DNA from 3 places in the Paenibacillus sp. JJ1683 genome. Region 3 is predicted to be linked to each of the others. Evidence: predicted binding sites of a transcription regulator. Region 3 holds the regulator's gene; each other region holds the start of a gene.
What was found. The regulator LexA, encoded in region 3, represses DNA repair genes until DNA is damaged. The targets are predictions, from matches to a motif close to CGAACATATGTTCG.

Region 1 (10,395 bases), 330 kb from region 3:
TCTCGACTTTCTTATGTTAAATAGTAAAAAACGTCGCTATCAGAACGCTATCCCCTTCTATGTAAGTTTTTTATCCATTAGCTTAACATAAACTCTGTTTGGCTGTCATCGGCCCTATACGCAAGAATCTTTACACAATGGCACATGGAAGTAGCGCTCCCCGCACTTTTCCAATAATTGATGATTGCTTTAGCAACAGAAAAATTCCTATGATGAAGTATATTCAGAACATATGTTCTATATACTTATTGTATATTGTACTTTCACTCCGCGTAAAGGAGATATTTATGACAAACAAAAAGGTACTTGCTAACAAGCATAAAGCTCCTTTGCCTTCTGAAGAAGACGCAGGACTGATCAAGATGTGTGTACTTCTAACACTTGTACTGGATGTGCTGGAACGAGACATTCGCATTATTAATATCTCTCCTCTAAAAATGCCCGATTTGTATATTCGTAGCCTGACTGGAGTACAACAGCGCATAACTGTTCAATTAGCAGAAACAAAAGCACGAATGAAAAGACAGGGAGTGAAAATATACAGCGAAATCCGAAATCATGAAGGCGTAGAGGTTTTGTATGTATGCCGAGGTTACCAAAGACGATTTTTCATGCTTTCATCCTTTGCCCGCAGTGAGGTTCGGCGTAAACTCGGATACTACCTGGGAATTGATCTGACCCAAGACTATGCCCCCTTATAATCTCGCCTTGCCTACTTGCCTGAACAAAGAGAAAATTTTAAAGCCCATTGGTTACATGCAAATAATTTGGCTCGTATTTTCAAAAAGGAGAAATCTAAAATATGAAAAAAGAGCAGAGCCGCATAAAATGCTGGCTCTACTCATAATTACAACAGGCTGCTGGGATCAGGACAGCTTAAAGGATGCCAGATTGGCAAATGCATCGATTTATGATCTTACTCCTAAGGGCCTACTCCAGCAAACACTAGAAGTTGTAGATGAATCTCAAACCAATGAAGGTAAAGTACCAATGAAGTTTATTCAGGCACCGAGAATTCTGTCCGACAGATGTACCGGAGCCTGACTATCCAACTTCCCATTCAAGGTAGCCATTGTAATGGAATAGCGTTGGAATGAGGAGTATCCCCGTGTCCGTTTTCATCCGCAGGTCACTGTCAATATTGTTGGAAACGGTGTTCTAAACTAGATCGTCCATGTTGCTTAGTTGTTGGATTGATCAGTCGTTGGTTCAGGATAGATAACCTCATCAGGCTGAGTTTTTGGAGCACCATTCTGGTTTTCTGATTCAGGTGGTGTCTCCGGCTCGTTTTCAACAGAAGGTTGCGAAGTATCCGTTGATGGCACATCGTTATTCTCATCAGGCGGTTCGATCTCTGCGTCTGTGTCAGGAACAGAAGGAACTGTTTCCTCTGGTGGAACCTCCTCTTGATCTGTTGCTGGTACCTTGATCTCAGGGACATCTTCTTTCTTGATATCTGGTTTGGACGGAACTACTGGTCTAGCAGAACGTGGAAGCTGTTCTCTTCCGACTTCGGTCGGCACGTACTTTTGGTTAAACCAGTCAGTCACGAGATGACCCGATTGGCGGGAATAGCGCCCTGGCAGCTTACCTGTAAGACTAGATACCGTAACTTTCACAACGCCTTCCGGCTGTATAAAATGCTTATTCTTAAAAAGCTCAGGCTGGTCTTTGACCGCCTCATTCATGATCAACGCCCACACCAACTGTGCTCTGGTGTGACCTTCTTGAGATAATGTATTAACTTGTTGACGATAACCAGCCCATACGCCTAGCGTAATGTCAGGCGTGTATCCCATAAACCACACATCACCAAAGTTCTGTGTCGTACCCGTTTTACCCGCAATATCAATGGTACCGTAGTTTTTAAATGCTTTTTGCAGACGTTTGCCAGTTCCTCTCGGATCTGATATAACGGTTCTGAGCATATCCGTCATCAAAAATGCGGTTTGCTGCGAATACACACGCTTCGTCTGTGGTTTAAATTCATATACAATCTTACCGTTGGCATCTGTAATTTTACTGATCAAGTGAGGGGCATTATACACGCCCATATTGGGAATTGTTCCGTATGCTGCGGTCAGTTCCTCGACAGATACCCCCTTACTAAGTCCACCTAGAACTCCTGTTTGAGCATGTTCATCCTGCGGCTGAATCGTCGTAATTCCAAGAGAACGCACAAAATTCCAAGCGTTTGGAATTTTAACTTCATATAAAAACAGCCTCAGTGCAGGGATGTTAATTGACCGATTGAGTGCTTCACGGGCTGTCATAAGCCCCTCATACCTTCTGTTATAATTTTTAGGAATATGATAACCCTTTCGTCCGTCTTTCAATATGATTTGTGAATCATCAATAAGACCGGCGGGCTGAGTGTAGCCCTTCTCCAAAGCAGGTAAGTAAGCAGCAATAGGCTTCATGGCAGAACCGGGCTGACGTGTCATTTGAGTTGCATAGTTCATTTGCTCGGTATTAAAATCCCGGCCCTCGATCATACCGAGGATAGCCCCTGTTTTATGATCAATCATGATTGCCGCAATCTGTTCTAGTCCCTTCTTCTTACTGTATGGAGAAAAATTTTGTGGATTAGCTGCAATCTGTCGCATATTGCTATAAATTTTTTTATTTATCGTTGTATAAATTCGATAGCCGGACCGTTGCAACTCTTCTCGCGTATTTTGAAGAAGTTCAGCATGCTCAGGCTTAGAAATCTCGGCTGCTGTGAGATTCGGATTTTGCTGGAGTGCTAACAGCTGTGCGGCCTCCCGCTCTGTTTCCAGCATCAAATAAGGGAATGTGTTATAGCTTTTTTCGCGATGGGGTGCAAGAGTCGCTCTCACATCAAATTGAAGCGCATCATTATATTCGGACAGTGTGAGCTTGCCTGTTTCCAGCATTCTTCCCAACACAACACGTTGGCGCTCCATCGCTTTGTTGAAACCTTCTTCATCAAAATTCCCTTTACCATCAAAAGCGGAATAAACAGATGGCAGCTGTGGAAGACCTGCCAAATAAGCCGCTTGAGCAATATGAAGCTTATGTAGATCACTTACATTAAAAATTCCTAACGAAGCAGACTTGATTCCATACAAATTGTAACCAGCGGAACCATTACCAAAAGGCATTTTATTTAAGTAAGCCGTTAATATTTTGTCTTTGCCCATAAAACGCTCCATACGTAGTGCCAGCAGCATTTCCTTCACCTTTCGGCTGTCCGTTTTATCCAGACTGAGGAAAACTCTTCGGGCTACCTGCTGCGTCAGTGTACTGCCGCCAGTTTGGCGGTTTTCATTCAAAAGTTTCTGTTTGACAGCACGAGCCGTCCCCTTTAAATCTACACCATGGTGCTCATAAAATTGGCTATCTTCTGTTGAAATGAGGGCATCCACAATGGACTGAGGGACATCCTTCAAGTCAACGAGCTGTCGGTCCTCTTCCATGCGCATTCTTCCAACCGGAGTTACCTGATCATTAAAAAATACAAAACTGGTCAGAGCATTCTCATTTACCTTTTCATATATCAATTGACGTGATCGTACAGGTTCATCATGAACCAGTGCCGCCACATAGCCGGATATAAGACCTCCGGCAAACAGCACTCCAAGTACACCCGCAAGCGAGAACCACTTGATATTAATCAGCAAAACTCTGCCAAAAATGCGCCACCTACTGCGTTTTTGAGATGATGGTCGACGTTTTGGGTTCATAAAAATGGTTTTCTCCCCTCAATATTCATTCATTTCCACTTGTTTTTGTTCAAGATAATATGATACGCCATGCTAGGTTTCCCGTAAACTGTAATGTTCCAAAAAATACATTTGTATTAGGAACACTTGTTCTATATATAATACTACTATAAGGGTATATGTTCAAGAATATTCTGGAATATGATTAATCACATGCCAGGAGAGGAGGTCAACATTGTGAAGGAGCGTGGAAGTAGAACCATATTTCTAGCGGACTGCCAAAGCTTTTACACCAGCGTCGAAAAAGCGGATAATCCCGCATACCAACATAAGTCGCTCGTTGTGGCCGGTGACCCTGCACTTCGTTCAGGCATTATTTTAGCCACGTGTCCGCTGGCCAAAAAACATGGTATATCCACTGCAGTACGTCTGGGGGAAGCTGTAAAAAATGTCCTGACCTTATCATTGTACGCCTGCGCATGCAGCATTATATCGATGTCTCATTAAAAATAACAGAAATCTATAATGAGTATACGGATTTGGTTGAGGTTTTCAGCATTGATGAACAATTTCTGGATATGAGCGGAAGTCTCTCCCTGTTCGGAGATCCGTTGAGTATTGCAAGTGAAATTCAGCGGAAAGTGCTGGGACAAAGAGGAGTATGGATTCGAACCGAAGGAAAAGTATAAAACACAGCTAAAATACCAAATAGCATTGTAGTATTAACAAAGTCCAGCAATAATTTTCTAGACTTTAATTCAAAGATTAACAGTTTTTTAGTTTTACCTGTTTCCCAAGAACTCTTCAGACCAATATGTAGTGGGATCTGACCTTGCTCTAGTAATTCTAAATTACATCAGTATATCCCTTCATTTATTTATAATGCCCCCCGATTTTTAGGGATCTCTCCAGTGCCTGACCAGCTTGGGTCAAAGAGGACGCTCTTACGATAGCTGCGCTACCATAGCGTTCTTTAATTTTATCTGTTGCTTCTTCCAAGGAGCGGATACGCTCATGATCCTCAAAGAAGGAAAGTTGATAAGTTTGGTCGTCAACCAACCCACTTAAAGTGACACCTAAGCGTCGTATCGGCATACCGTTCCAAAAATTATAAAATATTTTTTTTGCTGCGTTGTACACTTTATTCGTATTGTTAGTCGGATCTGTAAGCTTCATTTGCCTGGAAAATCCGGTGGGAGCCTCATATGGGCTACATATACAACTAACGGTCACGACAGAGCCCATGCACCCCTTACGACGACTGTCTCGACAAACTTCTTCCGAGAGTTCAAGCAGGATGGTCTCTACTTCATTTGGTTCCAGATAATCTTGGGGTAGGGTCATCATATGGCTTACCGACTTTTGTGGAGAACTGAAGGTATACGGAGCTACAGGACTCTCATCTAGACCATTGGCTGTTTTCCACATGACCTCCGCCTGTATATCCGACTGTTTTCCAAAACGAGCGCGAAATTTAGACTTAAGATCTGGTAGAGACGTTCTAGCGATATCTCCAATGGTTGTCATACCAAGCCGCTCAAAATGGGACGACATCCGCGAACCTACCCCAAACATTTTATTAACTGGCTGTGGCCAGAGCAGCTGCTCTAATTCTGTCTTGGGCAACGTGAATATACCGCTTTTAATTTTTTTAGCCCAAATATCGGTTGCGCTTTTGGCAAGAACCTTATTGGAACTGATTCCTATTCGTACCCAAACCCCGGTTTGTAAAAGAACCTTCTTTTGAATTTCTCTTGCAACGGTTAAAGAATCTCCAAAAATTTTAAAACTACCCGAAATGTCCAGAAACTGCTCATCGATACTAAACACCTCTACCAGGTCAGTGTATTCCTTGTATATATCCGTAATTGCTAAAGAGACATCGATATAGTGTTTCATACGGGGACGGACGATCACAAGCTCAGGACACTTCTTGAGGGCTTCACCGAGCCGTTCTGCTGTAGACACCCCGAAACTTTTGGCCATAGGACATGCTGCTAAAATAATTCCAGACCTGCGTGCAGGATCGCCTGCTACCGCAAGCGGTTTATTTTTATACTCTGGGTAGGAAGCTTTTTCTACACTCGCATAAAAAGACTGGCAATCCGCCAAAAGAATTGTCCGCTCAGTTGTTTTAGTCATGCTGCACCCTCCAAAAAAACGATCATATACGTACGAACATGTATTCTTATTTATTATAATGCCAAACATTAGTTCTGTATTCAGGTAATTTATAGGATTATGTAAATCAATCATCAAAATTGGGTATCTGGTACGAGCGTGGATCATCACATTATTTCTGTGATCATAAAGGCCAAGAAAGCTTAATGTGCTCGTGGGGGATGAGGATCGGAACGGAATTCTGGTTGGCTGGGCTTCATCTTTTAAATGTCAACAAAATAAAGAACCAATGTATAACATTTTATCTTGTCTTGAAAAAGCGGAAACTTGGTATACACATTTGAATTCAATTAAAAAAAGGCTTTCTTCAACGATGTCGTAGGTACATTTCCGCTGTATGGACTGAATTTCATGACATTTATAGTTCCCAATGTACTTTTAATTTCTTGAAAAGCTCTAGTAAGCTGTGCTTTGTTAGTAATATCCGCAGCAAAACCTTGAGCCTCAATTTAGTTAATTGCTCAGTATACTGGTCTAGTTTCTCTTATGTTCTTGAAATCATAGCGAAATCCGTGTTTACCAAACGTTTTAGCCAGTGAAAAGTCCAATCCGGGATCTGCACCAACTATGGCCAATGTTTTCAATGCAAATTCACTTCTTCTCTTTTTAAATTCTTATGAGTTAATTTACTAGCGTATTTATAAATTAGAAAAGCGGACGAGCAGCAATTCGTCCGCTCTATTGTAAGTCCTGTCTTTCAGATAAGTGCTTTTGATGATGTTTGGTCTATTGAGTTATCCTCGAAAATACGACTTAAAAGGTAGATGTATCAATAACAAATCGATATCGTACATCATTTCGGATAAGTCGCTCAAAAGCTTCGTTGATTTGATTGGTGTGAATTACCTCAATTTCAGGGACAATACCATGCTCTGCGGAGAAATCAAGCATTTCTTGGGTTTCAAGAAGATCGCCTCCAGGCGTTGCTGCAATTCTGCGACGACCCATAAGCAAACTGAGCGTATTAAATTGGTTCGGCTTACCGGAATCACCGATGATAACAAACGTACCATTTATATTAAGCATGGATACGTAAGCATCTAAATTAAGACTTGCAGAGGTCGTGTTGAAAATCACATCAAATTGACTAGCTAGCGTCGAGAATGTGTCAGGATCGTTCGTTGCATAGTAATGATCGGCGCCAAAACTTAGCGCATCGCTTTTCTTATCCATTGTCTGACTCAAGGCCGTAACTTCAGCTCCTAATGCATGGGCATATTTGATAGCTAGGTGGCCGATACCTCCAATACCGACGATAGCGACTTTTTTGCCTGGACCTACTCCCCAATGTTTCAAAGGATAGTAAGCCGTAGCTCCTGCACAGAGTAGTGGACTGGCAACATCTAAGCCCAAACTATCTGGGATCTGAAGTACGTAATTTTGCTTCACTACAATTTTTTGACTGTAACTACCGTAAGTAATATTTCCATCGTAGTCTACGGAATTATACATCATGACCATGCCCTTTTTACAGAACATATTCTCACCACGTAGGCAATTCTCGCACTCTCCACAAGAGTTCACGAGAGGCCCTACTCCAACCCGGTCACCCACTACAAACTTAGTTACTTCCGTTCCAACCGCTTCTACAATTCCTGTCATTTCATGACCGGGAACCATTGGGAATTGAGAGTAACCTCCATCATTATGGACCATATGAACATCGGTGTGGCATACACCACTATACTTAATATCGATTAGAACATCATCTGGGCGCAATACCCTCCGTTCAATCATCGTCCGTTCAAATGGCGCATTCGCACTGGGAACACTCAATGCATGAACTTTACACATACTTGTTATACCCCTTTCATTTTTCATATTATATATTTCAGATATCAGCTAAATTGTTGTATTTGAATTGTATTCGTATCCCTATCTCATCCCCCTTCATACACTATTTCCAGCCTACACTTAGGTACAGCGTGATAACGCATCTAAGGTTGTCTTAATGGATACTTATAGTTTAAAACTCCAGATCTGTGGTTAACATAGCCTGATTACAGACAAAGTTGTCCCTATTACTGATTATTAGGAAAGAAAATGAATACAAAAAGCCCCTCAACTTCAGGAAAGCAGAGGGGCCATCGTTAAACCTTATTATTGCTCCGTACTTATTTATTCATATAAGGGCTAATAACCTTTTGGCAGTAATCCCAAACTTTTATTTCGTTTTCTACAGAATAATATCGATCCCTTGGTTTTTCCTCCTTCATGTTACCAAAGAATTTCCCATTAACCTTTTCTACTTCTTGTGATGTGGCCAAATATACGGTTGTAGCAGCTCCTTTTTCTGGCGTATTCATGAATGGAAGTGCCAACTTAAACACTATATTATTAATAAAACCTTTATCGTTGTCTTGTCCAAATCTAGTCGCAACAGCACCAGGATGTAACACGTTCGCAGTTATATTTTTCAGTCCCCTTCTCATTAGTTCAGCTGACCAGTGTCTTGTGATCCAAATCGTATACAATTTGGAGGATGCATACGCACCGGATGAGGTGTAGTCCTTTTCCAACTGTAAATCGCTGAAATCTGGTTTTTTGGCAATCCTATGTGTTGCGGAAGAGGTATTAATGATCCTTGCTGAGGGGCTTTTTGAAAGAACATCTAATAATAACTCTGTTAAGAGCAATGGTGAAAATACATTAAGGGTCATTGTCTTTTCAAGTCCCTCCTTGGTTAGCTCCCTATCTTTACTTAATATAGCACCAGCATTGTTAATCAGGACATCCAACCGATCGTATTTCTGTTTAAAAGCTGCAGCCATGCGTTTGACCTCAGCAAGAGAAAACAAATCACCTGTTATAATGTCCACCTTATTGTTGCCTGTTTCAGCAATTATCTCTTCACATACTTTCTGTGCTTTGTTTTGATTCCGTCCATGAATGATCACAGTGTGTCCCTGCTTTGCCATGGTTTTCGCCGCAACTTTTCCGATTCCATCAGTAGCTCCAGTAATAAGGATGATTTTTGTAATCATCGTAATTCTCCTTTTCATTTAAGTAATATATTTATACTGCAACCCATTCGATTAGGTACATATCCAGGTTACTGATGATATTGTCCAGATTACTGATAAATAGTTCTGTAATTCAAACAAGTTTATCGTGGATTAGACTATGTCTTACTTGAAATTCAAAGGATATGATAAGAAGAGCTTTCTATTTGCGAGGAATTGTTTTGTTCATAAGGAGGGCAAATCATGTTAACGGTTGAATCAATATCTGACTTACATGAATTACTCGGATACAATAAACCTAAACATCCATTAATTACTGCGATGAATTTTGAAAATGCTAATCCATCGGAAACCATGTTTAACACTGACGTCATGTTGAATTTTTATGTGATATCTCTAAAAAGTGGTACTCAATGTGATTTTAAATACGGCAGAAAAAACTATGATTTTCGTGAAGGCAGCCTTGTTTTCACAGCTCCTGGTCAAATCATGATTTCTGAGGGCAATTATACACCTGAATATTCGGATGGCTGGATGCTTTGTGTTCATCCTGACATGATCAGAGGAACCACACTATGGTCAAAAATATCCGAGTACAGCTTTTTTGAATACGAAGCAAATGAAGCCTTGCAGCTCTCTGAACAAGAAAGAGAGACGATTGAACGTATAGTGAAGAACATTGAGAATGAATACAGTAAAAATATAGACCTTTACACGAAAGAACTCGTTGTGTCCAATTTGGAATTACTCTTAAACTACGCTAAACGCTTTTATGGCAGGCAATTTATCACTAGAGCAGTGGTTTATAAAGACGCCGTCACCAAGTTCGAAGAGCTTTTAAATGAACAGTGTACAGTGGATATTATTGAAAGATCAGGTACACCAAGTGTAAAAGGCCTTGCTCAAGCAATGGGGTATTCACCTAATTATCTTTCGGACATGCTAAAAAAAGAAACCGGTAGAACAGCTCAGGATTTTATCAAATCCAGGGTGCTGGAACTTGCAGAAAACTTGCTTTTAACGACTAAAGAGCCTATTCATCAAATTGCTGAGAAGCTTGGATTTGAACAGCCTTCTAGCTTCACAAAATTTATAAAAACGCACTTAGGTTTGAGTCCAATGGATTTCAGAAGACAGCATTTGGTATGAATAAAATTAAAAAAAAGGTTTGTCTCTATGTTTATTTTGAGACAAGCCTTTTTCCTAATGTTCATCCTATCCATCGAAATAGAATAAAAACATTATATTGACACTTTTTGAGCCTCTCAAAACTGTAAAACATCATTGCATTTATTAATTATTATAAAATACAACTAAATAAGCTTGTCCGAATAACACACCTATCTTAAACACCTGTAATCAGGAAGTATGCGCAACGAAATTTATGCCATGTACAAAGCTGTCTGTCACATATATTAATGCACCACATTTATGACTGTAGTAAAGTACAGCAAACGGATAATCTTTCTATTATTTATAAAAATACTTTTACAGCGGGAGATGTTATTTCAATCTCAATAGCTACTCACCTGAAAACTACTTCCTTTGACAGTGATTGCGCGTCC
Region 2 (10,395 bases), 920 kb from region 3:
GGGCGTATAAATCATCATCTACAAGCTTCTCCCGTTGCAATCGCACCAATATCTCATCAATAACAGTCTGATCCACTTCCTTTTGCGCTAAACGCTGGGCAATTTCCTGACGTGTACGAGGCTTTTGCCCCAAATAGCGCAGCGCATGTACATAAGCCTGTTGTTTTTCATCTGCCAGAACGATATCTTCTAGTTCTTTTTTGACGAATGACGTTCCTTTGAACATGTTGTACTTGATCATTACATCTTCCAATACAGACAGTGAATATGGACCAAAATGAATGATGTATCTTCCACGGTTGCGTCTCTGCCCCTGCTCCACTCTAGTAATCATCAATTCCTCATGATCTGGAAAAAGTGAAATCCCTTGCTGTTTATCTTCTTCCGAAGTGTATTCATCTTTATCGTCCAACTGCACTATGTTTCCCTCACTTTGAAATTCACGAAAGCAGCCTACGATCACCTGCTACGCAAAAGTTAGATTCTGCTGACAAAGCAGACTTTATTTGATGCAAAAATGCCCTGCACAACTGTGCAGGGCATCAGAATTATGCTATTCAAACGGACTGTACCGTAATCCCCGGCTACAGTTCACATGACAGATCAAAAGCGAAGTCTCAGGCAAGCTTATTCAAGCTCCAGCAATTCCTGTTCTTCCTTGGCCTCCTGCGCCAACTCTTCTTCTGTCGGTGGAGCAATTGTTGTAATCAAATTACTGGCCACCCGGATTTTTTGCTCGATCGTACTAGCAATGTTCGGATTTTCCTTCAAAAATTGCTTTGCATTCTCACGTCCCTGACCAAGGCGCTCGCCTTCGTAGGAATACCAAGCTCCGCTCTTGTCGACAATGTCATGCTCCGTACCGATGTCAATCAGGCTTCCTTCTTTGGAAATACCCTCACCGTACATAATATCCACTTCGGCCTGACGGAAAGGAGGCGCAACTTTGTTCTTCACGACTTTAATACGTGTGCGGTTACCCACGATGTCGTTACCCATTTTCAAGCTTTCGATACGACGAACATCCAAACGTACCGTAGAGTAAAACTTCAAAGCACGTCCACCTGGTGTAGTTTCAGGGTTACCGAACATAACACCTACTTTTTCACGGAGCTGGTTGATAAAGATAGCAATGGTTTTCGATTTATTAATGGCTCCAGACAGCTTACGTAATGCCTGTGACATCAAACGCGCTTGAAGACCGACATGGGAATCTCCCATTTCGCCTTCAATCTCTGCCTTCGGTACAAGTGCCGCTACAGAGTCTATGACGATAATATCCACTGCCCCACTACGCACAAGAGCTTCGGCAATCTCCAATGCCTGCTCACCTGTATCTGGTTGCGATAGTAACAACTCATCAATATTGACACCCAGCTTGCTCGCATACGACGGATCAAGCGCATGCTCGGCATCGATAAAGGCGGCTTGTCCGCCTGTTTTTTGCACCTCTGCGATAGCATGAAGAGCTACTGTCGTTTTACCGGATGATTCCGGTCCATATACTTCAATAATCCGGCCTCTTGGAAAGCCGCCCGTTCCTAACGCAATATCCAAAGCAATCGAACCACTGGGGATTGTTTCCACTTGCATGTGGGTAGACTCACCCAACTTCATAATGGAACCTTTACCAAATTGCTTTTCTATTTGACGGAGCGCCATATCCAGCGCAGCACGACGATCTGACAATAAACTCACATCCTTCATTGTTTGTACTTTAATAATACCTTGTTTTGACACGCTTGCCAAGCATTTTTTCGAACATACATTCGTTTTTTTATTTCCCACAACTCTCTTCTATAATTAAACCTTTCTCATAAAACGAAAAAAGAACCGCTGGCAAAAAGCTTTGCAACGGTTCTTCCGATAAGGAGATTATATCATGAATATCTATCTAAAACAACTCATCGATAATTAAGAGAGTTTCTCGTTCTCTACCAATCGACGCCACAATCTGTACAAGATAGCTTTGACGGATCGCAAGCGAATGGTCTCACGGTTACCGCTTAAATTTAGCTCATATACCTCCGTTTCCTTGTCACGCTGAGCAATACCAATATACACCAGACCGACTGGCTTCCGCTCGGAATATCCGGGCCCAGCTACACCAGTAACGGAAAGTCCGAAATCACTGTCCATAATCATTCTTGCCTGCTCCGCAAGCACAAGGGCTACTTCCTTACTCACTGCGCCTGGCGCATGATCGCCTTCCAAATAATCATAGGGCACATTGAGCAATTTCATCTTCATTTCATTGGAATAACACACGATTCCACCTTGAAACATAACAGCACTGCCAGGTATAGAAGTGATGTGTTCCATCAGCATACCGCCTGTACAGCTTTCCGCCGCACTCACAGTGAGTCCGCGTTTGGCCATTAAATCTACAATCACCTTCTCCAGCGTAACATCTTCACTTGCATACATATATTCGGAAAGACGTTGTTGAATTTGTACTTCCGTAGCCGTTAGCTTAATTAAAGCTTCACTCTCACTGGCCGCCTTGGTGGATATACGGATCGTAACTTCCCCTTCCTTGGCATAAGGAGCAATCGTGGGGTCCGTCTGGGATTGGATCAGATCTAGCAAGCGAGTTTCAAGAGCTGACTCACCGATCCCTGCAAATTTTAGCATTTTCGAATAAATCGGCATCTCCTCACCGCTCAATGCCTGCTGAAGCAACCATGGTTTGGCATGATTTGCAAACATAGGTTTAAGCTCCTTAGGCGGTCCGGGCAAAACCACATAAAATTTACCGTCCTGTGCAATTGCATCCCCTATAGCTAAACCTGTCTCATTTTCAAGCGGAGTGGCTCCTTCAATAGAAAGCGCCTGCCGGCGGTTATTCTCGGTCATTTCGACCCCGCGGTTCCGGAAAAACTGATCAAGCTTGTCCATGGCAAGACGATCTATCTGCAATTTCCGCCCCAATACAGCCGCTATCGCATCTTTTGTCAAATCGTCCTGAGTTGGTCCCAGCCCACCAGAAAACAAAATAATATCCGCACGCTTCTGAGCAAGTCGTACCGCTTCCTGAAGTCGATCCATGTTATCGCCAACTACAGTCTGAAAATATACATCAATGCCGATTGTAGCTAGCTCTTGTGATAAATATTGGGCATTTGTATTTACTATTTGTCCAAGTAATAACTCTGTTCCTACTGCAATGATTTCAGCTTTCATCAATTCGTCCTCCTATGATGCGTATATTGTGGGAATTATGTAAAGAAACAGCAATAAGTTAAGTCCCTATTGCTGTTTCCATAAGATTTATCCTGTTACACTTTAGAGGAGCTCAGCAAATGGATATTCTTTACAAAGTAATCAATACCCGAATAAATGGTGATTAACACAGCTGCCCATATCGCTATTAAATCAAACGGAATACCCAGAAAAACAAACGGGAAATTATTAATGAGCAGTGCTACAATAGCAACGATCTGGATGATCGTCTTTAATTTCCCCCAATTGCTTGCAGCAACCACAGAGCCATCCAATAAAGCGATCTGTCTTAGACCCGTAACCGCAAACTCACGACTGACAATCACAACGACAACCCATGAATCAATTTTTCCCATTTCTACCAAAGAAACCAAAATAGCAGTTACCAACAGCTTATCAGCAAGGGGGTCCAACAGCTTGCCCAAATTGGTGACCATATTATTTTTACGAGCCAAATATCCGTCAAGGCCGTCTGTGCTGGCTGCTACAAGGAAAATAATAGCCGCAATCAGCTGATTATACGGCAGCTTGAAAGCACCGATCTCAATCGGTGGCGGATAAAAATCAAAATCCACCAGCAAAGCCAGCATCATCACCGGGATAAGGCAAATCCGCGTTATTGTAATTCTGTTGGGTAAATTCACAACACACTCTCCCCTGATTATCGTACTTGATTACAAATGGCAGCTTTCGGATTGAAATCAATCCTATGTAAAATCGCTTTCGACGAGCGTTATACACCTTAATGTCTGCATTTTCGTTACAAGTATAATATGGCGCAAAACGCATGTCAAAATAACCTGCTGCACATCAAGCAACGTTTAGTCCTACAAAATCTATGAGAGAAAACGTCTTATTTCATGTTTGTAAATTGAAGCTCCAACGGCAGATCAGCTTTCCGCAGCAATTGAATAATGGCCTGTAGGTCATCCCTGTTTTTTCCAGTTACTCGAATTTGATCACCTTGAATCTGACTTTTCACTTTTAGCTTGGAATCCCGAATAAGGATATTAATTTTTTTGGCGTTATCCTGATCAATTCCCTGCTTAAGAGAAAGACGCTGACGCACTGAACCTAAAGAGGCTGGTTCCAATTTTCCAAATTCCACATTTTTAAGGGATAGACCTCGTTTGACCATTTTAGATTGCAAAATATCAATCACCGCATTCAGCTTGTATTCATCTTCCGATGCAATCGTAAGAGCATCTTTCTCAAGCTTGAGGCTACTTTTGCTCCCCTTGAAATCAAATCTCGTTTCAATTTCACGCTCCGTCTGATGAACCGCATTTGTTAACTCCTGCATATCCATTTTGGAGACGATATCAAATGAATTTTCTGAAGCCATCGTTTCACTTTCCTTTCCACAACAAAGTTCAATATCTAATTATAGGCTAGTCATTTACAAAAATCCAATAATCCGTTCACTAAAAAGGCGTTCTTGCCAGTTCCCCGACAAAAACGCCTTTATTTACAATTACAGTTTAACATTTCTAATAGTGACTTCGTGTTGGATTTCTAAACATATCCAAAATTCCAAGCACAATGTGAGCAAGACCAAAGCCTAATATGCCATAGCCCCATGCATTCGGTGTTAGATAATAGCCCAGTAAACTGACAATAATCCCGAGCCCAGTCACAATCCAGCTGACGGTCATAACGTATACACCTCACTTTGCGGAAAATGAAATGACTGACTTTCCAAGAATTACAGTCATTAGTATTTCCCCGCAACAAGGCGTTTATTCACCATCAGTAGTTGTACTAGAATCTGTCCCACTTTGTGTAGTATCCGTACTACCATTTGTCGTCGTATCCGTTGAGCCCGTCACCCCAGTACTCGCTCCAGTGGAAGAAGCTTCCCCTTGCTGTATCAACACCCGAGTCGTCGATTTATTATCGGTTATCGGTTGGCCGGCGACGGAAATATCCGTGGCAGAAGACCGTCCTGATTTGATATATAAGCCTTCAGGACCGATATCGAAAGACATGGCATCTCCACTTTTAGTCATACCATAGCTCAGCTTTTCTCCACGGGAATTTTGTCCCTTGTACACCTCAAGCCAGCTTTCGCCCGTTGCTTTAATATCAACCTTGACCGTGGCCCCCGTTGCACTGGAGACTTTGAAGATCGTCGTCTTGCCTTGCTTACCATCCTGAGCCACAGTTACTCCCTGCGCTGGCGTAGTCGTATCCGGCTGCTGACCAGGATTTGGAGTAGTCGCATCTGTAGTTCCCGTACCACCTGGCTGGGTTTCCCCGGTTTTTCCCGTATCAGGGGTCTGCCCGCCAGCACCATTTGGTGCCGTTGTCTGACCATTATTCGGTGTCGTAGTTGTATTTGGAGTAGACGTGTTTGGTGTCGTACTTGGCGTTGTGTTAGGTGTTGTACTTGGTGTTGTACTTGGTGTTGTAATCGGCGTTGTATTTTCTGCTGTTTTTGGAGTGGAATGGTTGTTACTCACCCAATAAGCATAAATAACCCCAACAATGAGAACTAGAAAAAGCCACATTAACGCTGTAGGCAACCATTTAAGATTGCCAATCGTCGCGGGACGGCTGGAGCGTTTTTGTGTAACAGGCTCCATGACTGCTTCCGGTTCAGGTTCAGGCACATTGCTTTGGTGCCCTTCCAGAAGCTCATCGGGATTCAACCCAACCGTTTCGGCGTATGTTTTAATAAAAGCTCTGACATAAAAGCTTCCCGGCAGCACTTTGTAATCGCCCGTCTCAATGGCTTCCAGATAACGTTTGCGTATCTTCGTCATTTCCTGAACATCGTCAAGGCTCAATCCTTTTTGCAGCCGGGCCTCCTTTAATTGCTGACCCAGTTCTGACATGTCATCATCTCCTTGTGTAATTACACTTATTTAAAGATCTTCTGTATAACTGGCTGTAAAGGTATCATAAATAATTTCCTCAGCCGGATTATTGCGAAGTTCAATAATGATATTGAAATCGTCAAAGCTGTATCCCGATTCACGCACAAATACATCAGGATGCTCAATCACTTTGGTACTTGGCATGCTCATAATTTCCTGAAGCAGGTGATAATGTCTTTCATTGGATCGAATGGTACTCACAATGCCGTCAATAATAAACACATTGTTGGGATTCATTTCTTCCTCAGAAAGCTGACTGCGTACCGTCTGTCGTAATAACGTCGACGACACAAAAGTCCAACGCTTCATTGCACATACACTACTGGCAATAATGGATTCCGTTTTACCAACACGCGGCATTCCGCGAAGACCGATTACCTGATTGCCATCCCTCTTTAATACTTCACCCAAAAAATCGACCAGCAACCCAAGCTCATCACGTGTAAAACGGAAAGTTTTACGATCATCCGAATCCCGATCGATGTAACGGCCGTGTCTTACTGCCAATATATCGACCAGTCTCGGAGCACGTAAGGCCGTGACTGTAATGTTGCTGGCTTTTTTCAACGTATCTCCGAGAATGCGTATTTTCTCGTCATCGTCTGTTTCGAGAAGCATCCCCCGTCTTTCGCCTTCAACACCGTTAATCGTCAGTATATTAACCCCCAGAATACCAAGCATGGAAGCAATGTCCCCCAGCAGTCCGGGTCGATTTTTATGTATCTTGTATTCCATGTACCACTGTTTTGTCTCTTCCGTCACGTTAGCACCTCATTCACATTCAAACCGTCAACAATGCCAAATCAAAGCCTTATTGTATCATAAGATAGCATCATTCGACAAAACCCAATTATTGAAATTCGATAGGCTACAGTGTGTTGTAAGCCTCAATCACGTTTATGATATATAAATTACAATGGAATTACAAGAACAGCTCTGTAACCATTACAGAAAAGCCCCCCAAAAGGGAGCTTTTCATGTTGGTTCCTACTTATGCGTTGCTCTTAGCTAATTTAACCATTAGCCGGGCGATGGTGTGACGTTCGTCCTCATCGGCAACTCCCCACAGTTCTTTCAGTGCGCGGTTGGAATGGTTAGCTGGATCGACCTTCTCATCCAGAAAATCACCGATTTCGTAAGCAAGCTCCGCAATGGTATCTTGACTGATTCCCAGCTTCTCTGCTTGCTCTACACGCTGACCAAGGAACTTTTTCCAAACATCAAAATTCTGAACAACTGTTGACATACTTAAATCCTCCTTAGATGATTCAGATTTAAAATCAACAGTTGTAATATGCTCTTCACAGACGCTTACTATACTGGTGGATTCCTCCAAGCGCTGTTTTCCTTACGTCACCCATCCTCCGTTAGGACTTATGACCTGGCCATTAATATAACCTGACTCAGGAAGCGCAAGAAAATAAACCAGGGACGATATTTCATCAGGCCGTGCCAATCGTCCAGCAGGGATTTCTTCTTCCAAACTGTTAATTTCGCCTGCATCCAAGTGATCCAACATCGACGTGTCTACCGCCCCTGGAGCCACAGCATTCACTGTTACGCCAGAAGGCGCAACCTCTTGAGCCAGTGCTTTAGTGAAAGCGTTAATGCCTCCCTTGGTAGTGGAGTACAATACCTCGCACGAAGCTCCACATATGCCCCACACAGACGAAACATTCACAATACGGCCATAGCGTTGGGAAATCATATGCGGCATAAAAACCTGCGTACACAAAAAAGTTCCCTTAACATTCACGGCCATCACTTCGTCCCATTCCTCTTCCGATACATCTGAAAGCAGCCCATAATGTGATAATCCAGCATTATTCACTAGAATATCTGGCTTCATTCCGTGATTATCCAGCTTTTCCCGCATACGTTCAATCTGCTCCTTACTCCGCAGATCGGCTGAAACAGTCATTACCTTGCCTGAATAAGTCATACAACGACGAGCAACTTCATTTGCTTTTTCATGGGACTTCATGTAGTGAATGACCACATTCATCCCTACTGCTGCAAAACGTTCGGCAATAGCCGCACCAATTCCACCACTTGCTCCTGTAATCAGCACAGTCGTATCGCCAATAGCCTTTAACTCTCCGCCCTCGGTGGTCATCGGTTCCCTCTCCCTGGACATTACGGACTCACCACCAGCGATATTGCCATTTGATCCCACTTTATATGATCTTTCAGACGACGGTTTACATCCTCAAGCGTGATACTTTCATAAACCGGAAGCAATTGAAAAAAATCACTGCCGCGGAAGCGATGTCTTGTAAACTCATGCGCAATATTTTCGGGAGAATTGAGAGTGCGTAGATAACCGCCGATCTTCTTTTTGCGCGCTCGTTCAAAATGTTCTGCTGCAAACCCCTGCTTCTGAATAGACTCTACCTCTTCTCGTATCCTAGCCAACAGCCGATCAGGGTCTTTGGTATCCCCGCCGATCGCAGAAAATGCATACTGTTGCGTACTATTGTACTCATGGCCAAAACTGTCCGAAATCAGGTCCTCATCGTAGAGCTTCTGATATAGCTGTGTACTGGAACCAAACAAGAGATCAAGCATCAGCTTGGTTTCCAGATCATGACGTAGCAAAGCTTCTCCCGTTAGACCTACTTCAGCCTCCTTGAATCCAAACAGCAACTTTGGCAAAGAAACAGCCAGCTTTACCTCATGACGCGGCTCTGCAACCGTTGTGGGTTCATCATCGAAAATCCGCTCGATCTCCCCCTGCGGCTTATAGTCCTTTTTCGCCTGATTATTACGTACCAATTCGATTACTTCGGCTGGATCCACTCCACCTACTACAAAAAGAATCATATTACTTGGATGGTAAAAAGCTTCATAGCAACTGTACAACGTTTCCTTCGTAATCGTACTGATGGATTGAATAGTACCTGCTATATCAATATGCACCGGATGGACCTTGTACAATGCCTCAATCAGACCAAAGTAACTCCGCCAGTCGGGGTTATCTTCATACATATTGATTTCCTGGCCTATAATGCCTTTTTCCTTCTCCACATTTTCATCTGTAAAGTAAGGATGCTGAACAAAATTGACTAGTGTGGTCAAATTCTCTTGAATGCGTTCGGTTGCCGAAAACAGATATACAGTCTGATCAAAGCTCGTAAATGCGTTCGCCGATGCTCCATTAGAGGAAAAGGTAGCAAAAATATCGCCTTCGGGCTCTTCAAACATTTTATGCTCCAAAAAATGAGCTATGCCATCCGGCACCTTGACGGACTGTTGACCTTCTACCCGGAAATGATTATCAACCGAGCCATATTTAGTTGCAAATGTGGCATACGTCTTCTGAAAGCCCGGTTTGGGCAACACATAAACGTGCAAGCCATTATCCATTACTTCATAGTACAGCGTCTCCTGCAAGTGCTCATACGATATATGCTCCAACGCTATTCCCCCTTCTGGTCTCTCAAGAAATAAATAGTGTCCAGTCGGAACGTCCGGGCGGCATCCTGAACATCCTGCACCTTGACTGCCTCCACCTGGCTCAGCAGCTCCTCTACCGTCCGCTCTTTGCCGGAAAGCTGTCTGTTAAAATCATAGGCAATCATCTCAAAAGCGGAGTCCTGCATTTCCTTTAGCAAGTTGCGTATCATTGCCTGCGTTTGGGTCATTTCCAGCTCGGTAATTGCTCCATTTTGTGTATCTTCCAGTTGCTTGCGGATAATAGTAACCGCTTTTTCATAATTAGGAATTTCGATACCGGATTGTATTGTGCCAATGCCTTTATGCCCGTCATAGCGTGACGAAGCATAATACGCCAAACTCTCCTTCTCCCTCACATTGACAAACAGCTTTGAATGCGGATACCCACCCAGAACGCCATTGTACATTAATGCAGAAGCATAACGTTCATCGCCATACGTAATAGAGGTTCGTAGCCCCATGTTGAGCTTGCCTTGGTTTACATCAAGACGCTCTACTATAGTTTGAACATCACGTTCTACCGATTTGGGCTGTTCAGGTACATATCCCGTTTCCGTCGAGCGGTTTAATTGAAAATAGCGATCCACAAACTTTTCAACTTCTTCCAGCGTGGTATCTCCCACGACGTATAAATCCATGCTGGCATTATTCAGCCAGTCTCCATAAGCCTCATACAAATTTTGTGCATTTATGCTGTCCAGATCTGATCGTTGACCAAGAGGATGCAGACGATAAGGCTCATCTTTGCACATCTCCTCCATACAACGCTCCCCAGCATAACGTATTTTATCGTTAACTATAGATTCCAGCTTCTTACGAACATTTTCTCGTTCCTGCT
Region 3 (10,395 bases):
ACAAATTCAATGGTTTCAAGTTGCTGCCGAAAATTACGGCGAATGTTGCCTAAATAAATTTCCCGAAGGTTGGCGCGCTCCGTGGTTTCCTCTTCCGTCAATCCTTCGGCTTTTGCTTTGCGCGCTAATTCATTAATGCGCTGTACCAAACTGTCTATATCCAAATTGTGTCCCCTCCATAAAAGCAAAGATATAATACACTTTGACATGTAGAAAAGAGCTTGTCAAGGCTCCCTCATTGCGCTCCTTGACAAGCTCTATAGTCTTATAGATCAGAAGGTGGGAGCTTAAGTACCTGACCTGCCTGCACCCCCCGATCCTCCAAATCGTTAATACGTACAATTCCTTCAATATATACCCGTGTATCCATTCGTTCCGGTTTATGATTCACGGCAATCTTCCATAACGTATCTCCAGGTTGTACAGTCAGCTTAATCACTTCTTCATTGGAAACTGGAGGTGCTGCAAAAACCGTAAGTACACCTGCCCCTGCAACCCAAACGATAATTACTAGAATAAGAAGCTTGAGTAAAAGAGTATTGGTAAGAGCCTGTAACAAACGTACCTTACCCTCTTTTCGGGTCTCCTGTAAATTCTCTAAATTCATCGGAAAAATACTTTGATAAGTGCTATATTTCATAATTGGCCGCGTCCTCCAAACGTTTGTTCTTATGTTTTTCACAATATAACACGAACGTTTGTTTTGTTCAATAGAAAAGAGAACAAAAGTTCGTGAATATTTTTAGGGATTATTTAGAACTTATGTTTGTACGAACGGAGGTTCTATGCTATAATTTTCCCAAACGTTACTAAATGGGGTTGATACGGTATGTCTAAGATTTCGAGCCGCCAGCAGGCCATTCTTGAATTTATCCGCAATGAAGTGCGTCTAAAGGGATACCCCCCTTCTGTGCGCGAAATAGGCGAGGCAGTCGGATTGGCCTCCAGTTCTACGGTTCATGGTCATTTGGATCGTTTGGAGAAAAAAGGACTCATTCGCCGCGATCCTACGAAACCACGGGCTATTGAATTACTCGGTCAAGACGAATCGGATAACAGCAACTTGATTAATTACTCCATTAGTCGTGTTCCCGTCGTCGGCAAAGTAACCGCTGGTCTTCCTATTACGGCGACAGAAAATATTGAAGATTACTTTCCTCTTCCCCAACACTTTGTTGGTGAGGATAAAATATTCATGTTATCTGTTGTAGGCGAAAGCATGATTGAAGCTGGTATTGCTAACGGAGACTATGTAATCGTGCGTCAGCAGCAGACCGCTGATAACGGAGACATTGTAGTAGCTATGACAGATGAAGACGAGGCTACAGTTAAAACCTTTTACAAAGAAAAAGATCATATCCGGCTTCAACCTGAAAATCCAGCCTTTGAGCCACTTCGACTGACACACGTCAGCATATTGGGCAAGGTTGTTGGACTCTTCCGGGACTTCCACTGATTTATCGTGCTTTCTTCCCCGTTATACTACCACGAATATAAAACCGGCCGCCTAGGCGAGCCGGTTTTATATTTTTGTTATATTTACTATGTATGTGTCTCCAACTATTCTTTCCTTTTCAGCAACCTATATTGTCTCTACTATTATATCCGCCCATATCCGAGATAGTTCCACTCTGATCTTAAACTGTTTACTTTTATTAGCTAAACAAATGGAAATTTGACACATATGAACCTACGGTGGCCTTCCTCTATAACGTAAAGTTGGGAAGGCGAACGCAGGCTAGCATGAGCTTTTTTTGTTAAACATTTAGGAACATAGGTACTAGCTTCTTTTTGTCTTTAGTAGATTTATGCTGATACATTACTAGCACAATTGACATATGTATATAGCAGACCTAAAGCAAAGGAGTTATGCAGATGATCAGAAATAGAGTTAAAACGTATAAGCATCGCATCGGGAAAAACAGATATCTGGTCGTTAAAGTCTTTCAAGCCGCAGCTGCTAAAACAGGAAGCGGAAATGCACTCGCAACTAACGCATTAAATATCAAAATTTCAAAGCGTAAGCATAAACATCATTAAGATTTAACCGTACCTTCATTTCTTTGAAGGGAGGTGATATTATGAGCAGAAGACACAGCAACCGTGAATTGAGAAGAAGAAGATTAAACATCCGTTCCAACCAAAGAGCCAATGCGCGTGCAAGAGGTAACGCACTGGCTGTTAATCTGTTTAGCGTGAATGATGGACAACGCAGACGTTAATAATTATTTTCAAGCAAAAAGCAGGAAGAATTCTTCCTGCTTTTTTTGTGTTAAATAATACACCAAACTACCAATCCCGCCAGTTATAGCTTCCTCAAACTTGTATCCGATTTTCATAACTTAAGCATTTCTAGCTGTAAAACCATTCATTAGCTTAACATTGCTGCAATGGATTTGCTCTATTATTTAATTTAATACTTTTTTATAAGGTCCCACTTGCTCGCTTTTCTTTATAAATTTTATAAACAAGGCTCGAACAACAGGACCCATAACCAATAATTGTAATGGATAGGCCACAACAAAGTTCTTTATAAAAATTTCTAAATAGGCTTCAAATAATGAATGATCGCCATTACCCTGACTTAGAATTGAAGTTAATAAACCGTAGAAAGACATAGAACAGGCCATTCCGAACACCATACATGTTGAAATCGTGATAATTAAAAATATTTTTTTGGATTTATCAAAAGGTAGACTTAAAGCAACTTTTTTTGCTACAGGACCCACGATATATAAATCTAATATGAGCGCTATAATAAATCCAATTAGAAATTCAACAGCAATGGTAATCAAGCTAATTTTTCCAATCAATCCGTTAATCAAAAGATTATAGAAGGTCATAATAACGACCATTCCAAAACACATAATAACCCCAAAGTAAAAGCTTTCCTTTTTAGTTGTTGGCATTTAATTCAACCTTTCATTTTTGGATGTGATTATTTTAGCTGCAACCAAATTTTCATGTAAGTGAACTTTTTATGAACATATCGTAACAAACAAAGACAAGTAAGGAATATTCTTCACAACTAATGAACTATGTACAAAATCATTACACATTTATAACATTAAATACAAATAACAAAAAATATCTCTATTACTTTGTATGGCTCCAATGGAGATTATGCTACCGCTACACTCGATGGAAGTTTTGAAGACCCTACCAGTTGGCTTAGTGATGGCGTTTTTCCAGATTTCGAAACACTTTTCCCTTCTTAAGAACACTACTTTCAACAATTTTCTAAAAGACTCTGTCAATAGTTGATGAAGTCTTATTTTATATTGAAAAATCCCCACTACCTTAGCTGGTCGGCGGGGATTTCGCTTATTTATAGTATTTACTTATACTACACATTAGGAATTTTCTAATATTTGATTATAGCTGATCCTGCTTTAACCCACTCTTTGGATTCTAGTTGAATCCATCCATATACAGGTGAGTCAGAGTTGATTTTTTGTTTTATCAGTGAAAGGTTTTCATAGTTGCTGGAACTGTAAAGCGACCCTGTCTTTGGCGCAACTTTTACTGTCAGAATATTTTTTATATTTGGTTCTTCATCAGTACTAGTCCAGACTAATCGATTGTAATAATTAGTGTTAAACGGGTTTTCTAAACCACTAATCGAAAATTTCACTCTTTTCCCGACAATAGATACATCTGTATATGCTGTGTCATCTTTAAAAATTACTAATTGAGATGAAACTAATTCCTGATTTAAAGAGTTTGTATAGGTGTCATGGGTGACGCTTGCTACATCTGCCGAGGCTGATAGCGGGGACAAAACTGAAAATAAGAGAGCAATTGTGGAGAAACATAAAGTAGTTTTCCTTCCTAATTTCATACTCATTATTTTCATCCTTTCCTTCCTATTTATCTTCATCCATAAACATACGGCTTATTGATTGTCAAAGTAAGGGGAGCTTTGTCTGACATAAAAAATACACATTCGGGTAGATTTCATTATCCACTTCTACTCTATATCCAAACTCCTTACATGCGGGTCACTTCTTAAGGTTGTGTTCCGTGGCGATGGAGTCCATTAAATTGCCTAAGCATTTGGTTAAAATTATGAAGCTCAGCATCTTCCCAGTCCGAAATTCGTTCATAGAAAACGGACTCTTTCTCCTTAAGCGCATCAATTAATTTTTGCTGTCCATGCTCAGTAAGAGATAATACAATTCCTCGTCCATCACTTCGGGAGGCCTCTCTGTTCAAATACCCCAAAGACTCAAGCTGTTTGACAAGACGACTCACTGAACTTCGATCCATCGCAGTTGATTCCGCTAAAGTGGCGGCATTTGTTGGGCCATAAGAATACAGCCAACGAACAATATGGAAGGCGGCAGGTTGTAAGGAGGAGTCAAATTTCGCAGCAGCTCTGACATTCAGGGCGTGTGAAGCGCTGATAAGTGCGTTAAGCTGCTCGCCCAACTCAATCTCCAATTTCTCCCTTGGTTCATTTTTAACTTCATTATATTTCATCTTCAATCACCTTTCTCTCGTTCAAAAAACCACAAGTCAAATTTGATTGACATATATCAACCAAATTATTATAGTGGACATATGTCAATCAAATATGCTAACTCACCGAATTGGCTACTCCAATAAAATTGTAACACATGAAGGAGAAATGACGATGTCTAAAAATACTACTGTTGTCATAACAGGTGCCACCAGTGGTCTTGGACAACTAGTCGCAGTTGAATTGGGAAAACGCGGCTGCTTTGACCTTGTTTTGACTGCCAGGAGTAGGGAACGTGCTGAAGCTACAAGAAAACAGATTGAGCTGGTTAGCCCATCAGCGAAGGTTGACTTTTTTTATGGAGATTTATCGGTACTGAAGGATGTTAAACGAATCGGGGATGAGATAGCCGCCGCATACTCTAATATTGATGTGCTGTTAAACAATGCGGGTATCCATGCTTTTGAGCAACGCGTCACTCCCGAGGGGTTTCCTGAAATGGTTGCCATAAATTATTTATCGCCGTGGCTGTTAACATATACACTAAAACCGTGCCTGCAGAACGTAGGCAAGGCCAGAGTTGTCAATGTTGCCTCCGAAGCTTCACGCCGTCATGGAGTTTTGAAGCTCCCCGAGGATTTAACGGATACAACTGCCTTTACCGCTCGTGGCTCATCGCCCATCTATGGAAAGACCAAATTATTGAATATTATGTTCACTGCTGAACTGGCAAGACGATGGTCGGATACGGGAATCAGCGTAAATGCACTAAATCCAGGATTCAATGTTACCGGATTGGGACGAGAACTTTGGTTTGCCCCTCTATTAGAACGATTGTTGAAAATCCTTCATCTTGGAGATCCGCGAAGAGGAGCAGATATCATCACCCGATTAATTGTAGATCCGGAATATCATAAAAAAACAGGTGGATACTTTAACGTCGGAACTGGGAAATCTATTCAACCAGTCTCACCTGGTGGAGATCCCAAGATGCAGCAAAAACTGTGGAAGGTCACAGAGGATTTGCTGGAACAGAAGGGATTCCTTCCATAAGAAATGATTGATGAAGGGATAAGACGGCAATGAATGAAGCATTAATCATCAATAATGCCAACCCCGCACTACATACAAGCATATCTTCAATCATTTGCTAAATCAATGAACGGAATGAGTCACCAAAAAGCAGCAGCGAACCCATTCAGCTTTGTGATTTCGTTTTTTATAACGTTGATAGCCCACGCGTTATCAGTCACACTGATAAGTTCGTAAATTGGTCCACATAAAAATAAGCCTCAGCTTAATCTGAGGCTCAGTGTTCCATACAGTATCTATTTACACTCCAGGCGGCGTAACACGATCTTTTGGGTCACGGCCCCAGCTTCACTATGATTACGGTATGCCTTGTGTCACTCTTGTCGCTTTATACAATATTTTAATTTCTCTATAGTAATCTATTTTTTGTAGTCTATTCTCCCGTTTGCTTCTGCAGTTTCATCACCAGTAATAATATCCCCTCTCAGAATATTGGAATGATTACATAATAAATCTACTATTCTAAGTGTGTCGGAGTAACTTTGTGCCATCAAAATATTTATATGTATGCTTAAAAACTGATCACTTCAGTGACTCATTCGGCGCGTAGTGTAACAATTCCTTTAACTAAAAAACTCTGCTAACCATAAGGCTAGCAGAGTTTTGTGCTTAAGCACCTCCAATTTGTACAAGGATCTGAATATGTTGCGTCAGGACGGGACCAGTTATAAAAAATAAAAAGCTACTCGCAACGATTAACAGTGCCATTTTTTTCAACATTGTCTAACCACACCTTTTCTAATAGTTTAAAATACTCTTCTCTGGTCTCTGGAGACGCATATGCTTGGAAATGTGCAAAGAGACCTGTGCAGTTTATGAAATATGTTTCATTGTTTAGTATATGTGCTTTTACCATTGCACATAATAATTGTTTAAAACCATCACTGTACTTCTTCCTATTTAAATTATAATAGGCCATTTCATAACAAAACAATGCAATATAGTCAGGTACCACTTGTTGGGTGTACATATCAGTAGATGTCGGGAGTTGAGTAGAGGCATCAATGTCTATTTTAAATTTTGTAAGTACACCATCTATATCCAAATTGTATCGGTTAGCTACTATAATAATGTTCAACAACTTTGAGAGCTTCTCACTTTCATTGGCGGTTGTTCCTATATATTCAACAAAATCTAGCAGCACACTAGTGTTTCCGGACATAAGTTTATTAACATAAGTATTACCTTCTGCCCAATGCTGAAACAAGCTAATCCAGTATTGGGTATCTTCGTCAGTCTCTTTGACCCAATCCAAATCTGTGTAGGCGTATGTATATTGTAAGGCTTGTTGATAGTCGCCTCGGGCTTCACAGACACTTGCACACAATAAATCGGCATAGGTAATGTACACAAACATGGGGCGAGTTAGCTTCTTAGTAGACTCAGTGCGTTCTCGGCTGCTCTGTTGATGTTTCAAAGTGTATTGGATTTCCGCTTTAGCTCTCATTTTTCTCGCTATTTCATCAACCTTATCCCATTTACGCAAAGACCTATACACATTAGCTAAGTCCTTTAATGCATCAAGTTGTTCTATTTCGTCTAGGCGCTCGACATAAGGCTCAAAAAGTATGGCTGCCCTAAGATTGCGGCTTTGATCGTCATCAATCTGAATCGTGAAAATCCGATATTGACAGATGGCCAAACGTTCAGAATGTTGATATTTCTCCACTTCTGCTACACTCTCATAGAGCAATAGTGCAGCATCATGTCGTTCCTGCGCTAATAATTCTTCTGCAATGTCAAATAGTTTGGGTGAGTAGAGTAGATTGTCCATGATAGCTCCCACCACTCGACGGATCGCATCCAACTTGTCCAACTCTGCACAGCGATACAAAAATGGTTCGATTCTCCTCATATTGGGGGGAATGTCGATGATATAGTTTTCTACATATAAGTCGTAAAAATAGCCTTCTGGTAAACCCATAGCCTCTGTAATTCTATCAATTTGGTTAACAGACATAGAACTATTGCCTGTTACAATGCCACTAACTATTCCCCTATTAATGCCTGCAATATGCCCGAATTGCGTCAGGTTCAGACCCTCTTGTTTTAGGTATCTATCTAGTTCCGCCCGAATCGTAGGTGTATGCTTCATGCCATATCCACCCTTCACATAAAAATTCCAAAATTTTTATATTGTTGTAGTCTATTTTTCTCTAAAATTGACCATATGTCAATATATTATGCGAATAATGTAAGATTTCAATGTATAGTCCATGCTGTTCACTGACAGCAGAACCCAATAAGCGCAACAACCTATTATGGCAGGGTCCCCTAAGTATGCTGTAAAAACTTAGTTAACCAAAAGGAAGAGATTACTATGGCTACTGCCAAATAACCTATGCACCATTGGGTTCAACTTTTACCATCTAAAAAAAGTGAAGTATGTTGCCTAACAGTTTTTTCATAAAATTAAATCCAAAATGCTTTAGTAATTATAACCAAGAGGATAAAAAGCACCAAAATTGCCGCTGTAGAAGTCCACATATTGTAGCCGCCTTCACATGCACCCATGGTTTTAACCTCCTTCGATTGTTGTACTTCTAATATATGTATAGCTGCGTTTTGTGACAGGGCATACAGACAAACAAAACAAAGGCTCAACCAGCTAAACCGGCAGAGCCTAATCACCTTTTTGCAAAAACTTCAAAAGCTTGTGCTATTAGAGTATCTTCTTTCCAACCGGATCACTTGCTTATCTCTCTGTTAATAAGGAATATGGGATATGCACCGTGAAAACGCCATGTTTAATAGTTCCTGGTTATAAACTAAATACTTACTGTTTTGTTCCAGCACCCAGTTGGCAAAACCTAAAGCTCTGGTGTAACTATCATAATCGTAGGGATTAATTTTAAACTCAAGAATATCCAGCATAATCTGGTTCTCTTCATCTGATAATTCCAAGCCTAACTTACTAAACTGTCTTTGACGAATTCTCCGAGCAGTAGCATCTTGTATAGCTCTGTGCTGATTGGACACTTGTCCATTATGTTGACGATAATACAATACGTTTATGGGGATGTTCGCCATTTGTACTTGGAAAGCTAGTCGGTTCCACAGCTCGTAATCTTCGGCATGAGGATAATTACTATCATATTGAACGCCAAGCCGACGGATCATGCTATTGCGCATGATTATAGCAGGATGGCAGATACAACAATGAAATAACAACCATGTTTTTATTTCGTCATGACTGGCCGGATTTACCTTTATTGATCCCCCACTAGATGAAGTAAAAGCAGCACCGCATACATCAATCAATGGATTTTGATCCATAAATGCGATTTGTACAGCTAGTCGATCTGGCGTAGAAATATCGTCGCTATCCATACGAACGATATATTCACCATTGGCCTTTTTTAATCCTTCGTTTAAAGAAGTGATCAACCCTCGATTGGTATTATGGAAGATTTTTATCACTCTAGGGTCTGATATTTGTGAAATAAGAAAGGTAGATCCATCTGTCGAACCATCATCAATAACAATTAATTCAAAATCCGAATAAGTTTGAGCTAAAATACTGTGTATTGCCTCCAAGACAAAAGCTGCATTATTGTAAACTGGCAGTATGACCGAAGCTCGTGGCACAATATTCCCTCCATTTCATATTTTTCAAATGGAATCAGTATTAAAATCACAAAGCAGCTTCCCTATTTTTTTGATAATGGTTCCCTCTATATTCTCATGTTCTAAGATATGTTCTGAAATATATTTCGAAGCGGCTTCCCGGTAATATAATATGCCTTTTTGAAAATTTAGAAGCTTCCAGTCCTAGAAGCTAGTGCCATCAAAGATTGATTGGTTTGAATATCCCTCCTTCAAAGTCGGTTTAATTACTTCTTAGATAAAGTTGACAATATAAGTAATAAATTTGTACAATTAGGAAAAAATATTTCACTTAGATTCTATTCTTCATCGGTAACAAACAAATATATCTAAGTGGAAAACGGACTGTGAGATTCAGCCTAAGATAATATCTGCATCTTAAAAAGGGAGATAGAATGATGGAACGAAATGTAACATCCGTAGAACACTACACTCCAATTTTGATTGTTGGTACGGGTATATCGGGGCTTGCTGTTGCTTATTATTTATCAAAAAACAATATCAAGTACACGATTACAACAAAAAAGAATGCGCCCAAACAGAGCAACTCCTTTCTTGCAGCCGCAAATACACGTGTTCCATCAGAGAATGATATTAATAATATTATTAATCTTACGGTTGATAAATGTGGAGCAGATCGATCGGTTATTGAAACGCTATATAGAAACTCCAACATAGTTATAAATTTTTTCGAGGAATTAGGAATCTCTTATGAGAAAACATCCTTTGGTATCATGCCTGAATGTTTGATTAAATCACAGGGAGGAAAGAAATTAATTAATTGTTTGTTACAACATATTGAACAACCGCTGTGTAATAAAATTTTGATTCATTTGGAAAAGTATAATGAAGGAATTATCGCATTATTTTATGACATCCAATTAGATCAATTTATCAGGATATATGCTAATTATTTGGTATTAGCTACGGGAGGATATGCGGGGCAATTTAACTACAATGATAATTCACCGGGTTCGACTGGAGAAACGCTTATCTTAGCTAAAAAAATGGGTGCAAGATTAAAGGGAATGTCTACAGTAATGTCTCATCCTTGGTCAATATACAATGGAAGACAAATTTTATTGGGCGGAGTTGTATCTTTAAGTCAAGGGAAAATAGTAGATGAGGAAGGAATTCAACTATTAAAAGATGAGTATATTTGTGATGCCATTGCTCGAGATGATTACCATGAAATGATTGACGAGATTTTACATTTTGAACTCGATTGCATCAAG

Region 1: the regulator LexA is predicted to act here: its motif matches at 5,891-5,904, upstream of ACUC6J_RS15095 (DNA polymerase IV).
Region 2: the regulator LexA is predicted to act here: its motif matches at 1,759-1,772, upstream of recA (recombinase RecA).

What each region holds. Positions count from the first base shown of each region.
Region 1 is NZ_CM129820.1:3,499,880-3,510,274, forward strand. Features, by position in the region: gene ACUC6J_RS15080 (hypothetical protein) at 288-701, shown strand; gene ACUC6J_RS15085 (transglycosylase domain-containing protein) at 1,182-3,707, opposite strand; partial or broken gene ACUC6J_RS15090 (Y-family DNA polymerase) at 3,900-4,357, shown strand; gene ACUC6J_RS15095 (DNA polymerase IV) at 4,560-5,828, opposite strand; gene ACUC6J_RS15100 (NAD(P)-dependent alcohol dehydrogenase) at 6,621-7,661, opposite strand; gene ACUC6J_RS15105 (SDR family NAD(P)-dependent oxidoreductase) at 7,982-8,851, opposite strand; gene ACUC6J_RS15110 (helix-turn-helix domain-containing protein) at 9,074-9,979, shown strand.
Region 2 is NZ_CM129820.1:2,253,468-2,263,862, reverse strand. Features, by position in the region: gene ACUC6J_RS10030 (regulatory protein RecX) at 1-418, opposite strand, end outside; gene recA (recombinase RecA) at 628-1,689, opposite strand; gene ACUC6J_RS10020 (competence/damage-inducible protein A) at 1,915-3,183, opposite strand; gene pgsA (CDP-diacylglycerol--glycerol-3-phosphate 3-phosphatidyltransferase) at 3,279-3,866, opposite strand; gene ACUC6J_RS10010 (YajQ family cyclic di-GMP-binding protein) at 4,076-4,567, opposite strand; gene ACUC6J_RS10005 (hypothetical protein) at 4,713-4,877, opposite strand; gene ACUC6J_RS10000 (helix-turn-helix domain-containing protein) at 4,962-6,059, opposite strand; gene ACUC6J_RS09995 (DUF3388 domain-containing protein) at 6,090-6,863, opposite strand; gene ACUC6J_RS09990 (DUF3243 domain-containing protein) at 7,093-7,347, opposite strand; gene ymfI (elongation factor P 5-aminopentanone reductase) at 7,450-8,217, opposite strand; gene yfmH (EF-P 5-aminopentanol modification-associated protein YfmH) at 8,238-9,518, opposite strand; gene yfmF (EF-P 5-aminopentanol modification-associated protein YfmF) at 9,521-10,395, opposite strand, start outside.
Region 3 is NZ_CM129820.1:3,172,790-3,183,184, forward strand. Features, by position in the region: gene ACUC6J_RS13460 (DUF896 domain-containing protein) at 1-164, opposite strand, end outside; gene ACUC6J_RS13465 (LysM peptidoglycan-binding domain-containing protein) at 266-640, opposite strand; gene lexA (transcriptional repressor LexA) at 830-1,456, shown strand; gene ACUC6J_RS13475 (hypothetical protein) at 1,876-2,040, shown strand; gene ACUC6J_RS13480 (hypothetical protein) at 2,082-2,222, shown strand; gene ACUC6J_RS13485 (DUF2798 domain-containing protein) at 2,409-2,909, opposite strand; gene ACUC6J_RS13490 (hypothetical protein) at 3,365-3,847, opposite strand; gene ACUC6J_RS13495 (MarR family winged helix-turn-helix transcriptional regulator) at 4,009-4,482, opposite strand; gene ACUC6J_RS13500 (SDR family NAD(P)-dependent oxidoreductase) at 4,637-5,515, shown strand; gene ACUC6J_RS13505 (helix-turn-helix transcriptional regulator) at 6,237-7,649, opposite strand; gene ACUC6J_RS13510 (hypothetical protein) at 7,967-8,068, opposite strand; gene ACUC6J_RS13515 (glycosyltransferase family 2 protein) at 8,261-9,142, opposite strand; gene ACUC6J_RS13520 (FAD-binding protein) at 9,559-10,395, shown strand, end outside.